DNA from 3 places in the Sporolactobacillus sp. Y61 genome. Region 3 is predicted to be linked to each of the others. Evidence: riboswitches for the same ligand, from Rfam matches in the RefSeq annotation. Region 3 holds a riboswitch; each other region holds the start of a gene.
The links. Region 3 has a riboswitch for thiamine pyrophosphate ahead of tenA (thiaminase II). Riboswitches for the same ligand answer to the same signal wherever they lie in the genome.
Positions count from the first base shown of each region.

Region 1: another riboswitch for thiamine pyrophosphate. It lies ahead of ABNN70_RS10985 (ECF transporter S component); the one in region 3 lies ahead of tenA (thiaminase II).
Region 2: another riboswitch for thiamine pyrophosphate. It lies ahead of thiW (energy coupling factor transporter S component ThiW); the one in region 3 lies ahead of tenA (thiaminase II).

Region 1 is NZ_CP159510.1:2,329,665-2,333,831, reverse strand. It holds gene recU (Holliday junction resolvase RecU) at 1-314, opposite strand, end outside; gene ABNN70_RS11005 (hypothetical protein) at 555-851, shown strand; gene ABNN70_RS11000 (YppE family protein) at 896-1,276, shown strand; gene ABNN70_RS10995 (hypothetical protein) at 1,288-1,491, opposite strand; gene ABNN70_RS10990 (hypothetical protein) at 1,463-2,137, opposite strand; TPP riboswitch at 2,247-2,344, shown strand; gene ABNN70_RS10985 (ECF transporter S component) at 2,433-3,029, shown strand; gene ABNN70_RS10980 (ABC transporter ATP-binding protein) at 3,013-4,167, shown strand, end outside.
Region 2 is NZ_CP159510.1:1,017,723-1,021,889, forward strand. It holds gene thiM (hydroxyethylthiazole kinase) at 1-782, opposite strand, end outside; gene thiD (bifunctional hydroxymethylpyrimidine kinase/phosphomethylpyrimidine kinase) at 779-1,585, opposite strand; gene thiW (energy coupling factor transporter S component ThiW) at 1,582-2,088, opposite strand; TPP riboswitch at 2,225-2,332, opposite strand; gene ABNN70_RS05050 (peroxiredoxin) at 2,392-2,940, opposite strand; gene ABNN70_RS05055 (DUF1146 family protein) at 3,260-3,493, shown strand; gene ABNN70_RS05060 (YwmB family TATA-box binding protein) at 3,597-4,167, shown strand, end outside.
Region 3 is NZ_CP159510.1:725,556-729,722, reverse strand. It holds gene ABNN70_RS03690 (histidine kinase) at 1-769, shown strand, start outside; gene ABNN70_RS03685 (response regulator transcription factor) at 783-1,439, shown strand; gene tenA (thiaminase II) at 1,603-2,295, opposite strand; TPP riboswitch at 2,401-2,501, opposite strand; gene ABNN70_RS03675 (VanZ family protein) at 2,822-3,460, shown strand; gene ABNN70_RS03670 (hypothetical protein) at 3,467-3,640, shown strand; gene ABNN70_RS03665 (aminotransferase class I/II-fold pyridoxal phosphate-dependent enzyme) at 3,768-4,167, shown strand, end outside.

The sequences.
Region 1 (4,167 bases), 1.6 Mb from region 3:
GTCTCCTTTGCCTCAAAATCAACATATTTCCCCTTGAATACACCATTATAATCTGTCGTGGAAGCTTTACGGAAATAGGCTTCAGTAATTTTTGCAGCACTTCGTCGCGGATAATCAACATGGACAATCTGAACCGGCGTCGGCTTTTTATAAATCACTGCCTGGTCGGAATGGAGGTAATACTGATTGCTGACATTAAGATCTTCCTCCAGCGTCATCCCCCGATGACCATATGTCACCTGCCGCTGATCCTCGTGAGGTGTTTCTTCTCCTTTTTTCCTGTAAGGCTGCCCGTTTGGATAATAGATGGTCATATCTCGTAGCCTCTCTTTGACAGATTGCTATTAACATACCACAGTATACCAAAATGAGCCATGCTCGGAAATAAAATGGCGCATCCTTTGTGACTGTTTCACAAAAGAACAGCATTTATGAAGCTATTTAAAGGCAATACGAGTTTTGTCGCACGGGTACCAGTTTTGTCGCCTGCAGAGGGGAAAGCAGCTGCTCTATAGAAGTTTAAGAGTAAACATGAAAAGGGAAGAAGGGATATTTTGCACACACTGGCCGCGGATACTAAAAAAAATGGTCTGTCGCTCCAGTCTCTTGAAAATAAAATGGACAGGCTTTTTCTAATGATGGAACAGCTGGAAAATAAAGTGATGTGCCGAACGTCTGACCTCATTGATCATCAATTATCTGAGTGTCGGGAAAAACTGCTGTACGAAGAAAAAGAGATGATCATGATCAATGAATCTGTGATCCACCCGAACGGTCCGGCCAGCACGCAACAAGAGGAGGCGGCAGGGGAGCACATGCTCAAACATCGTTTTCATGCGCTCCCTTCATGATTCATGTTAAACTGGATATGAATAGGACTTTAGAGGTGTGTATCATGCCAGAGAATGAAAAAGCAAGGTTGAAAGAGATGACCTGCGAACTGAAATTATATAATAGAAAGGCAAAAGCGCAATTTACAGACCGGACCCGCCGGCCTGACTATTCCGTTGATTTCTTCGGTGAAGTCAAACCCTTTGCGGATCACGTCCAGCACCTGATTGACAGCTGGCGCCCGCTTGCAGAAACATGGGTGCGTGAAGACCATCCGGAATATGTTTATCCCATTCAAATTAAAGATACGTATGATAACCTTTCGATTATATGCGTTACCGCTTTTCAAAAGGACACGCGCCGGCGACGTTTTCTGGAGATGATCAAATCCATCGATTACGTTCTGGATAATATACTTGAAGACCTGCAAGTAGATCAGGGTTAACTTGTTTCTCATTATTCTCCCTGCATCCTGATAAGGGACCAAAGGACGAATAAAAAATAGGGGATGCCGCAAAAAATAATGATCCGGTACATGATCCGGGTCATGGCTTCAAAGCAGTCTTCGACAGACAGCCTTTCAATTCGGCGGATGCCATTCTGAAATCGATCATTTAGCGCAGTGGGTCTTTTATTTGTGGCTGTAATGAATTTTCCCATAATTTCTGCCTCCGATTTTTTCTCGTTTCTTTAATAAAATATATGGCCTGTCCACAACACTTATGCTAAAAAAACGCTGCGTGCGGGATTCCATGCGCCGGATCATGGCTGCAATCTGATCCATCGTTTTCCTTCCAAGGTCCGGGAACCCGTCTGTATCAAGAGCAATCGTACTTCCCGAATAGATCGGATACACGCCGCTGAACCCGCCATTTAATATGAAGAAAGGGGGAACAGCAGAACTTCGGAGGAAAAGAAGATACTCACCATCTGCCAGCGGCCCGGTATATATCCGGTTCAGGGGATCATCGGGCACCGGCAAGGGTTCGATACCCGTTGTCAGGAGCAGGGGAGGGGCTGAGAAGGTTCCCTTCAGCACACTGACCGGGTAGAGTTTCTGTGAAGCATTGACCAATCTGCGTCCGGACGACAGCTTCCAGCCGGTTTCCCATCGCCTGATTCGGCCATCAATATGAACCTGTATGACAAGATCTGAAGACTGGATAAGTGCGGCGGTGTTCTCCGGCCGTTGTGATCGAATAATCTGGTCGGGAGAGTCTTGCCGGAGGAACGCCTGATCCGTTTCTGAAAAAGGTCCCAAAATAAACAGGAGAAGAACAATCAGTGATTGAGGTGCAGAAAACATATAAACACTCCATTCTGGCGGATCTGTCATTATTGAAAGCGATTTATGTTAAAAATTGTTGAACATTTACCCCAGCTGTAGTATGTTTATTATGAAAATAAAATAATCATTTGAACACTAGGGGTGCTTTTGCTGAGAAGAGCTTTGACTCTGACCCTCGGACCTGATCTGGATAATACCAGCGTAGGGAAGTGGCTGATGTTGCTGAAGGATGCCATACCGCTTCTCCGTTCCCTGGGAAAGCGGTTTTTTTATTTACACCCTGGTCAACAAATGATTTTAGGGGGAAATCAGAATGGAAACAGAAAAAAAGAAATATGCACTCAATCTTACGGATATTCTCGTGACCATTGTTGTTGCACTCGCCTTCGGACTTGTCTTCAGACTCATGGGACCGGTTTATGATTTACTTCAGCCATTCGGTATGCATCTGGAGCAACTGATTTACGGTATCTGGTATATCGCCGGGCCTTTTGCAGCACTCTTGATACGGAAACCGGGTGTTGCTCTACTGGCTGAAACAGCAGCAGCGCTTGCCGAAGTGCTTTTCGCAGGAAGCGGCGGCATACAGAATCTTTATTATGGATTGATACAGGGAGGTTTTTCTGAACTGATCTTTGCCCTCTGGCTCTACCGGCGCTTTACTTTTTCTGTTGCTATGCTGTCCGGATTTTCTGCTGCCATCGGATCATTTATTCTGGATTATGCCTATGGCTATATGACCGGTCTTGCCGGATGGAATCTGACACTATATGTGATATTCCGTTTAATCAGTTCCGCATTGATTGCCGGTGGATTTGCTTACGTTCTTGTTAAAGCGCTTGAGAAGACGGGTGTTACACAAATTCTGCGTCCTGTTTCGAAGGAAGACTATGATGTCCTCAAAAAATGAGCAAAGGATCTGGGGAGTTACCAATCTGAGGCTTGCTTTCCCGAAAAAAGAATCAATGTCTTTCAAAGATCTTACTTTTCATTATCAGGAAGGTGAAAAAATTCTGTTCCTTGGTCCTTCCGGATGTGGGAAATCCACTCTTCTGCAGGTGCTTTCAGGTCTGATTCCAGGCAGCGTCGAACTCCCTATGCGTACCGACAGAATAAGCCTTCCGGATAACTGGGGATTCATCTTCCAGGACCCGGAGACACAGTTCTGCATGCCCTATGTAGATGAAGAGATCGCTTTCGTCCTGGAGAATCAGCAGATTAAACGCAGCAAAATGCCGGATCTGATCAACCATTATCTCAGAATGGTCGGACTCTTTTTTCCCGATTCACATCGCCTGATCCGAACCCTGTCAGGGGGTATGAAACAAAGGCTTGCGATCGCAAGTGTGCTGGCACTTGAGCCTGAAGTCCTGTTTCTTGATGAGCCAACTGCTCTGCTTGATCCGGATGGAACAAGAGCGCTCTGGGAAACGGTAAGAGAAGTCAGTCATAAGAGGACACTGATCATTGTGGAACACAAAATTAATCACGTCCTGGATTTTATTGACCGTGTCGTTTTATTCAATACTTCCGGAGAAATTATTGCCGATGGACCGAAATCCGAAATGATTCGGAATCATGAAAAAGAACTGGATGACGATGGTATCTGGTACCCGGGAGCCTGGCCGTCATATGAAAAAGAACGGTCAGGTCATGCCGCCAGAAGCAAGTTTCATGATCCGCTTCTCGATCTTGATCAGTTTTGTGTCTATCGGAATAAAGCGGTGACTTTTTCTCTTGCAGAATTGAAGATCCGGCAAGGGGAATGGATTGCCATAATTGGTGAGAACGGGGCCGGAAAGAGTACTATGGTCGAAGGCATAATGGGTCTGATACCCTGCAGCGGCCATGTTCGCTGGCATTTGGATCATCCGGAAGACGAGATTGCCTTCGTCTTTCAGAATCCGGAATATCAGTTTGTCACTGACCGGACGGATGATGAGATGGGATTCAGTCTGGTCCTGAGGGGAACTCCTCCGGAAGTCGTAGAAGAATCCGTCAACGACTCCCTGGACCGGTTTTCTCTGACAGACCAGCGCAGGCAGAAT
Region 2 (4,167 bases), 290 kb from region 3:
AAGTCATGTGCATCAAGAGTCGAAAAGGCGTCAAACAGGCGTACTTTAAATGTGCCGATCCCGTCCGCGTCCGCAAGTAAGGCCTCCGCTTTTTCACCGGACAGCCCCATGGTCATGATCCCACAGACGGCCGCTTCCAGTCGGTCCTCGAGAACCCCGGCAAAGGCGGCGATCAGTGAGTCGGTCATACAACCGGTGCCGGTCACCGAAGCGAGCCGGGCGACTCCGTTATGCAGGATGAACGTCCGCCTGCCATCAGAGACCGCATCCGCGGCTCCGGTAATAGCAATCACTGAACCGAGACGCCGCGCGAGGTCACGGGCAATTTTCCCGGCATGATCCATCCTGTCACCGGCATCCACGCCCCGGGTCCGGGCCTTCATCCCGGCAAGCACCTTTATTTCCGACATATTGCCGCATATGATGTCGGGATGAACAGCATCGAGGATCCTGAACACGGTCTGCCTGCGAAATGGCGTGGCTCCGGCACCGACCGGATCAAACACGACCGGCACCTGACAACGGTTGGCGGATTGCCCGGCACGTATCATTGCCGTAATGGACATTTCGGTCAGCGTGCCGATATTCAGCACGAGGGCTGAGGCCTGGGCGGCCATGTCCGCCGTTTCGTCCGGACTGTCTGCCATAACGGGACTCGCGCCGACTGCGAGCGTGGCATTGGCACAGTCATTGATCGTTACCGCATTGGTAATGTGGTGAATCAGTGGGCGCTCCTCGCGAATTTTTAAAAAGCCGTGATACAATTTTTCTGCTGAGATCATTTCTGCAGCACCTCGCTTTCCGGATACCAGCGATAAAAATGATGAGTTGGCCCAAATCCATGGCCGAGCGAGAGGCTATGCTCGATAGCCCCCTGTACATAGTCCTTAGCCAGTCCGACAGCCTCTTTCAGCTTTTCGCCGCGCGCGAGGTAAGCGGCGATCGCTGAGGAGAGGGTGCACCCGGTCCCGTGGGTATTTTTCGTGTCAATATGCCGGCCTTCAAAGGTGTGAAACTGCCGGCCGTCATAGAAAATATCCACAGGTTCTTTGAGCAGATGTCCGCCCTTCACAAGCACACTTTTTGGTCCCATCTGAAAAATTTCCCGCGCCGCCTCGTGCATGCCGTCTATCGAGTCAATACGCCGGCCGACCAGTTTTGACGCTTCAAAAAGATTCGGCGTAACAACGGAAGCAAGCGGGAGAAGTCGGTCAGTCAGGGTCTTCCGAGCTTCCGGCTTCAGCAGGTCGTACCCGCTCTTTGAGACCATCACCGGATCAAGCACAATCCATCCCGGCTGATAAAAGCTGAGCTTTTCTGCAATCCGGTCAATCGCTCCACTGTTCGAGACCATACCGATTTTTACCGCACCGACCGGGATATCCTGAAAAACGGCATCCATCTGCTCACCGATTATTTTTGGTGAAAGATCCGCGACATCCCGCACGCCGAGTGTATTCTGTGCCGTCACGCTGACGATGGCGCTCATGCCAAAGACGCCGAGTGCGGAAAAGGTTTTCAGGTCGGCCTGAATGCCGGCACCGCCGCCGGAATCCGATCCGGCAATTGTTAAACCTGTTCTCATTTTCTAGCCCCCTTTAAAAAATGTGACAGACGTGGATTCAAAGCGAAAGTTTTCAACAGGACACAGGCGATGAGACTGCCGCAGGTCGTTGACAGAAGAAACGGAATGACGAAAAATCCGGCGGCCAGATCCTGCCCGAGGACGAACCGGGCAATCGGAAAGGAAACCAGGGCGCCGAGGATACCGGTTCCAAAAATTTCCCCGACGGCAGCGGCGAACGGACTTTTGAGCCAGATGAACATCAGTCCGGCAAGAAGCGCCCCGATCATGCTCCCCGGAAAAGCAAAAATCGATCCGGTTCCCAGAAGGTTACGCAGGAGCGAGATGGCAAACGCATTGCCCACGGTATAGAAGGGACCCAGAATCACAGCACCAAGTACGTTAAGAATATGCTGAACAGGAAAAATACGCGTGACACCGAGCGGGATGTAGAGTATATGACCCGCAAGTGTACCGACTGCGACAAGCAGTGCGGACAGGGTCATCTTGTAAAGCGGTTTCATAAAGATCACCTCCAGACAGGCCGCGAAAGCGGGCGGCCATGGAAAAATGAAGCATATTGCAGGCACCGCCAGAGACCACAAAGGACTTTCTCTAAACAAAAAACGCAGCCCAGTTACATCTGGTCTGCGTTTATCATCTGATTGAAGCATACTTCCCTACGCTGGCATCACCCAGATCAGGTTTAAAGGGTCAAAGACCTAGTGTCTTACTCTCAGCCGGCCGCCGGCTCCCCTAGTATAAGCATGAAATTGTTTACATATAAAACCTAACACAGCTCTTCGGTTTGTGCAATAGCTTCCTGATCACACATGCAGCGTATCGTCACCAGGCTGCCAGTTGGCCGGACACATGCCGCCGGTCTGCAGCGCCTGAAGAACACGCAGCGTTTCATCGACACTGCGGCCGATGTTGTTATCATTGACAACCGAGTAGCGCAGGTTGCCGCTGGGGTCAATGATAAACAGACCACGCAGGGCAACGCCTTCCTCTTCGATCAGAACGCCGTATTTTTCGGCTGCCTCATGGGTATGGTCGGCAGCGAGGCGGAAATTGATCTTACCGATTCCGCCCTCTTTGCGTGAAGTCTTCATCCACTGCTGATGGGTATAAATGGTATCGCAGGAGCAGCCGATAATGTCTGCGTTCAGTTTTTTGAAATCTTCATAGCGATCGCTGAACGCTGTAATTTCTGTCGGGCAGACAAAGGTAAAGTCCATTGGATAGAAAAAGAAAACCGTCCAAACGCCGTTCCTTATATTTTCCTCAAGATCCGCCTTTCCGAATGAACCGTCCGGATTGACGCAATCCAGTTTGAATTGCGGTGCCTTTGCACTGACTAATCGTTCCGCCATATGGAAAACCTCCTATATAAGATGCAGGGGTTGTTACACTCCCTGTATTCTGTTTTAGCACAAAAAAAAGCAGATGGACAACGATATGAAACCGTTCTGAACTGATTAAATTTTCATTATGTAAGAGATAATTCGGAATAAACGATTATCGAAAAAAGTATGGTTATTTTATGGAAACCGCGTTAAAATATTCACAAGGAAAGGTTTATTTTAGATTAAATTTATGTTACAGGAATATGACAAGCAGGTGATGGATGCGGACCCCGCCTCCGCCCGAGAAGTGCGGATATCACAGCATACGGGGCAGGTGACAGAAATAATGAGTCAAGTCGGTTTACAGGCGCTGATCAGTCTGTTCGTTCACATCGTTGTCTTCATTTTAACCTGGTGGGCCCTTCAGAGCCTGAAATTTGACCTTTTATTCAGACATCCGAAAAGTCTGCAGGCACGAATGCTGTATATTCTGCTGGCCCTCGCCGTCAGTTATCCGGTGGCCCGCTTCTTTCTGGACTACGTCAACTGGTCGATGACTTTGCCACAGATCTACGGCTAAAAGTGAAACAGATGTTGCAAGAGCGCGAAAAATAACGAAAAGTACCACGTATGCCCTTCTCTCTTGGCAGGCAATACTGAGAACAGGAGAGGGGCGCAAAACAATGAAGAAAAAAGTCCTGTGTATCATCTTTTTAAGTCTGCTCCTGCCGGCCTTTCCGGCAGGTGCTGAGAGCGTAAAGAAGGATATCGATCCGATTGACCGGGTGGCGCTGTTTGCTGAAACACTTGACAGGCAGGCGACGGTAACCGGGTGGAATGTTTATGCCCGCGAGCAGTATGCAGACCTGATGACTGAAACGGAATTCGCCCAAAGAATCGAACAAATCAGGGAAAAAGAGCCCGAATACGCGTGGCACATGGAGAAAAAGCAGCACGGCGTGATCAGCTGGACAGGATCGAAAGAAAAGTCCGGTCTGAAAACCCGTGTGTCTTATATGGCCTGGCCGGCTGGAAAGTTATACAGGATAGGTATTATTTACCAGTCCGGAGCGGGCGCATTCAGCCGCCCGCAATGGACAGAACAGGAGCGAAACATTCGCGATGATATCACAAAAATTTTCCTTTCGCAAGGGCATATTTTCTCTTGTGTCAGAGCCTATAGCAATGATAAAATGGAGTCTGGCTTACGCGAGGCCGGAAATGACTTTCTGAGGACTTTTTCCGCCGGCGCGA
Region 3 (4,167 bases):
GCTGGAGACCCTGCTGAACTATGCGAAAGTTGTGATTGAAAATCTGGATCAGACGGACCGGCTGCTGCATGCGCTCCGCAGGATGGAAACGGACCGATCACGTATTCCGCCTGAAATGAACCGGTTTCTGTTTTCATTATCGGAGTATGAACGAAAGCAGCTGGCAAGAGATTTACATGATACCGCCGTCCAGGATCAGCTGGCTATTGCCCGTGAAATTGATATGAAAATAAGAAAGACGGAGGATGCGAAAATAAAGGGCATGCTCACCTATGCCCGGGAGCGGGTGCTGGACATTGCCGGAGATCTGCGAAAAATCATCCGCGCCTGGTATCCTGAACCCGCATTAAAAAAAGGACCTGGTCCGGCTCTTAACGAACTTATTGAACAGGTCAGCCTGTCGGCAGGCTTCTTTCTGGAGACCCATATCGACCCGATCCCGAAAGGTTTGAAGAGAGAAGGGGCCCTCTGCCTTTATCGCGCGGCGCAGGAGTTATTAGATCATGTGGCAGCTCATACTGGTGCCCGGCATGTTTTCCTGGCTGTCCGGTTTGATGGAGCGCACGTCCTTCTGATTTACCGGGACGATGGAGCCGGTATCGATGACAGTCAGATTGATCCTTCCTTCAGTACGATGGGCCTTCCGGGTCTGATCAGCCGAGTAGAAGGGCTGGGCGGATCCATCAGGCTGACGCAGGCTCAGGAAAAGCCGGCGCCGGGCGGACTGGCTGTCCGGATTGATCTGCCGGCGGGTAATGACAATAAATAACGAGGTGTGAAAGATGACATCGGTATTAGTCATGGATGATCATGCTGTTGTAGCAAGAGGGACGCAAACGGTGTTAAAAGCGGCGGGATTTGACGTAGAAGCACTGCCACCATCGGGCGATCTGGCTGCTGAAGTCAAAAGACATTATTTTAAATTATATTTGATAGACCTGAATATGCCGCAGATGGACGGCCTTGAAGCAACAGATCTGATACTGGATCTTGATTCGGAAGCTAAAGTATTGATATATACAGGTTATGAAAATGAAATTGAGCCTTTATTTGAAGAAATGGTTGACCGCGGGGTGTCCGGCGTGATCAGTAAGTCGGCCTCTATTGAATCTCTCGTCGCTGCGCTTCGGGCCGCGCTCCGTGATGAAGTGCTGATGCCGATGTGGCTTTTCAGAAAACTTGCAATCAGTGAGAAGGCCATAGAAAGCGCGACAAGAGTCCATTTCAACCATCTGGAGAAAGATATTATGTCTGCCGTAATCAGCGGGCAGACCAACCGGGAAATTGCGAAGTCTCTTCTGATCGGCCAGCGGACGGTAGAAAAGTATCTGACCGGCATTTTTCAGAAGCTGGGTGTACATTCACGGGTGGAAGCCGCGGAGAAGATTAATCGGGAAGGGATTCTGCTTACCCCCCGCAAGGAGCCCGGGATAAAGTGAACCTTTAATCAGTGGGGTGTCTTCATCCCCCCACTGATTAAAGGTGCGTCGGGCGGCAGCCAGGTGGTGAAAGTCCGCTGCAGGCCTTGAACGTAGGAACTGCGAGCCAAAGGCAAGGGTGTCCATCGTGAAATGAAGGCTTTTCTTATTCCTGCCCGGTGCATTAAATTTTGATGCGATCGTTAAATGTCCAGTGTTGCCGATAATAAGCCATTTCCCAGAACATCCATTCTAATTCGCAACTGCGTAAGAAGACGTGTTCTGCCTGATCCAATGCTTTTGTTGATGCTTTCCCGGCTTTTTCATTCAGGCGTCGGAACAGTTCTTCGGCAAAGGCCATTTCACCATTTCCATAAGTGCCATAGAACGTAATCCAGTCTTTGAACGGATGGTTTTCCAGAGATGGATGTTGCTCCACCAACCTTTTCCCGATTTCCCAATACGTCCAGGGACAAGGGATTAAGCAGGCTAAAATATCAAGTAAACTTCCGTTAACTCCCTGGTCGAGCATATGCTCTTGATATAGAAGAGTGACAGGCGCGATTTTACCTTCTTTCAATGTGTCATATGAGAGGTTTGCGACCTGGCATAAATTTCCATGAGCCATGTTTTCACTATGCAATGTGTAATCAATCTGCTCTTTAAAAAAATCCATGTCATCACGCGTTTCAGACTTGATAATGGCGTAGGCATAAAGCTTCACAAAGGCATTAAGGTATTGAAAATCCTGTTGAACGTAAAACGTAATCGCTTCTTTAGGCAATGTTCCACTTGCAATGCCTTTCACAAAAGGATGATCAAAAATCTCATGTAAAATGGGTTTGGCCTTTTGTTTTAACCGCTTTGAAAATAACATAGGGTCCCTTCCTTCCATGTAATAAATGAATAAAAATAAAGAAACCACTTTCATAAGCAGAAAGTGGTTTACAAATATGCATCGTAACGTAGATATAAAAATAGGATGCAAGTTTAGCCACTTTCCTACGCCAGTATGATCTGGTTCAGGTTCAAAGGGTCTCGGCGATACCGATCTCAGCTATGAAAGCTCCCCCAGCGAGACTAACAGATGAATTTACGTTTAGTATAACATACTTTCCGGCAAGGTATTGAAGAGGTAAGTTTTATAGTGAAGGAGTGAAGAGAATCACGTTCAGGTTAATGCGGGGAAAGTGGACATGCATCTGAATCGATTCTAATGATTTGAATCCATCGGGCTGCTGCGGGCAGTTGCTCCCCACCCCCTAGACGCACAAGAAAAGAGCAAGATGCGGGATATGCGTGATCCCGCATCTTTTTTGCGCTATTCCGCACGAAGTGTGCGGGTTGCTGCGGACGGATCTGTATTATGATGAGAACAGGAGCAGTGATGACTGCAGATAATTATGAAAGCTTTCCTTGAGAGGCAGGGGAGAATCCTGAGACATCTTCTTGAACCTGATATTCTTGATTTCTTTATAGGTTACGGTACAGTCCTTGGTGTATGCCTCCTCTGGGAAAAATTAACGAAAAAACATCTGACCTTTAACCGCGGGATCTTTCTGTCACTTCTTGCCGGTTACCTGGTGTTTACTGTTCTGCTTACCGTTCAGCCGGTTTCGTCCGGAACGGATACATGGTATCAATGGCGGCCCCTTCAGACCATTTCATCTTCTCTTCACAGCGCCGGGGGGTACTGGCTTCTTTTCTGGCAAATCGTCCTTCCGATTCCGTTCATCTTTTTCACCGGCTTTGCGACGCGTGGCCGTCTGACTTTTTTTAAACTGATGATAACGGGTTTCACAGCCTCCCTGGGTGTTGAGATCCTGGTTTTTCTGCTGAATGGCATCCCGCGGTTTCCTGTCCATCCTTTTGATGTCGATGATCTCATCCTGAATGCCTGCGGTGTACTGATCGGTACCTCCGCGTTTCGTATTCTTGGACGGCAGGCCTGGATGAGGCAATATATCACCGATATCATGTCATGGCAGGAGGATGACAGAAAAGCGAAGGCATATACCGGAAATTTCATCGATCGGAAGTGACGCCCATTGAAACGAATCCTGATGTTTCTTATTGGCCTGATTCTGTTCAGCTGCGGACTGTTATGGATGACAATCGACCGCTCCAGCCAGGCCTGGGGGTTTCTCCTGTTTATCTTCGGCCTCCTGGTCATCGCCCGGGCCGAATTCCTGACTCAGCCGGGTCCGGGCAGTAAAAAATGAATACTTGTTTTCGTGCACCGGTCACCTGCCTGCAGGTGGCTGGCTTTTTGTCTGTTATGGTAGAATAAACGTATGAAAAAAGTGCATTTCAGATGGATAAAAATATATTCTTTATAGAGGCAAAAATATGGATCAAGCATGTACGCCTGTATTTGATGGCTTACTTCAATATCATAACCGTCAGGCGTTTTCTTTTCATGTTCCCGGTCACAAAGACGGGTTGATCTTCCCGGAGAAGGCGGCGCCGTATTTCAGACCGCTCCTTGCTTTAGATGCAACAGAGGTGGCCGGTCTTGACGATCTGTATCATCCGGAGGGGATCATCCGGGCGGGGGAGGCGCTTCTGACCCAATATTATCAGTCCCGGGCGAGTCTGTTTCTTGTAAACGGGTCTACTGTCGGGAATCTGATCATGGTTCAGGCGGCCTGTCACGAAGGAGATACCGTTCTGGTTCAGCGGGACAGCCATAAATCAGTTTTCCACGCGCTCCGTCTGGGTCGTGTCCGGCCTGTATTTCTTGCTCCTT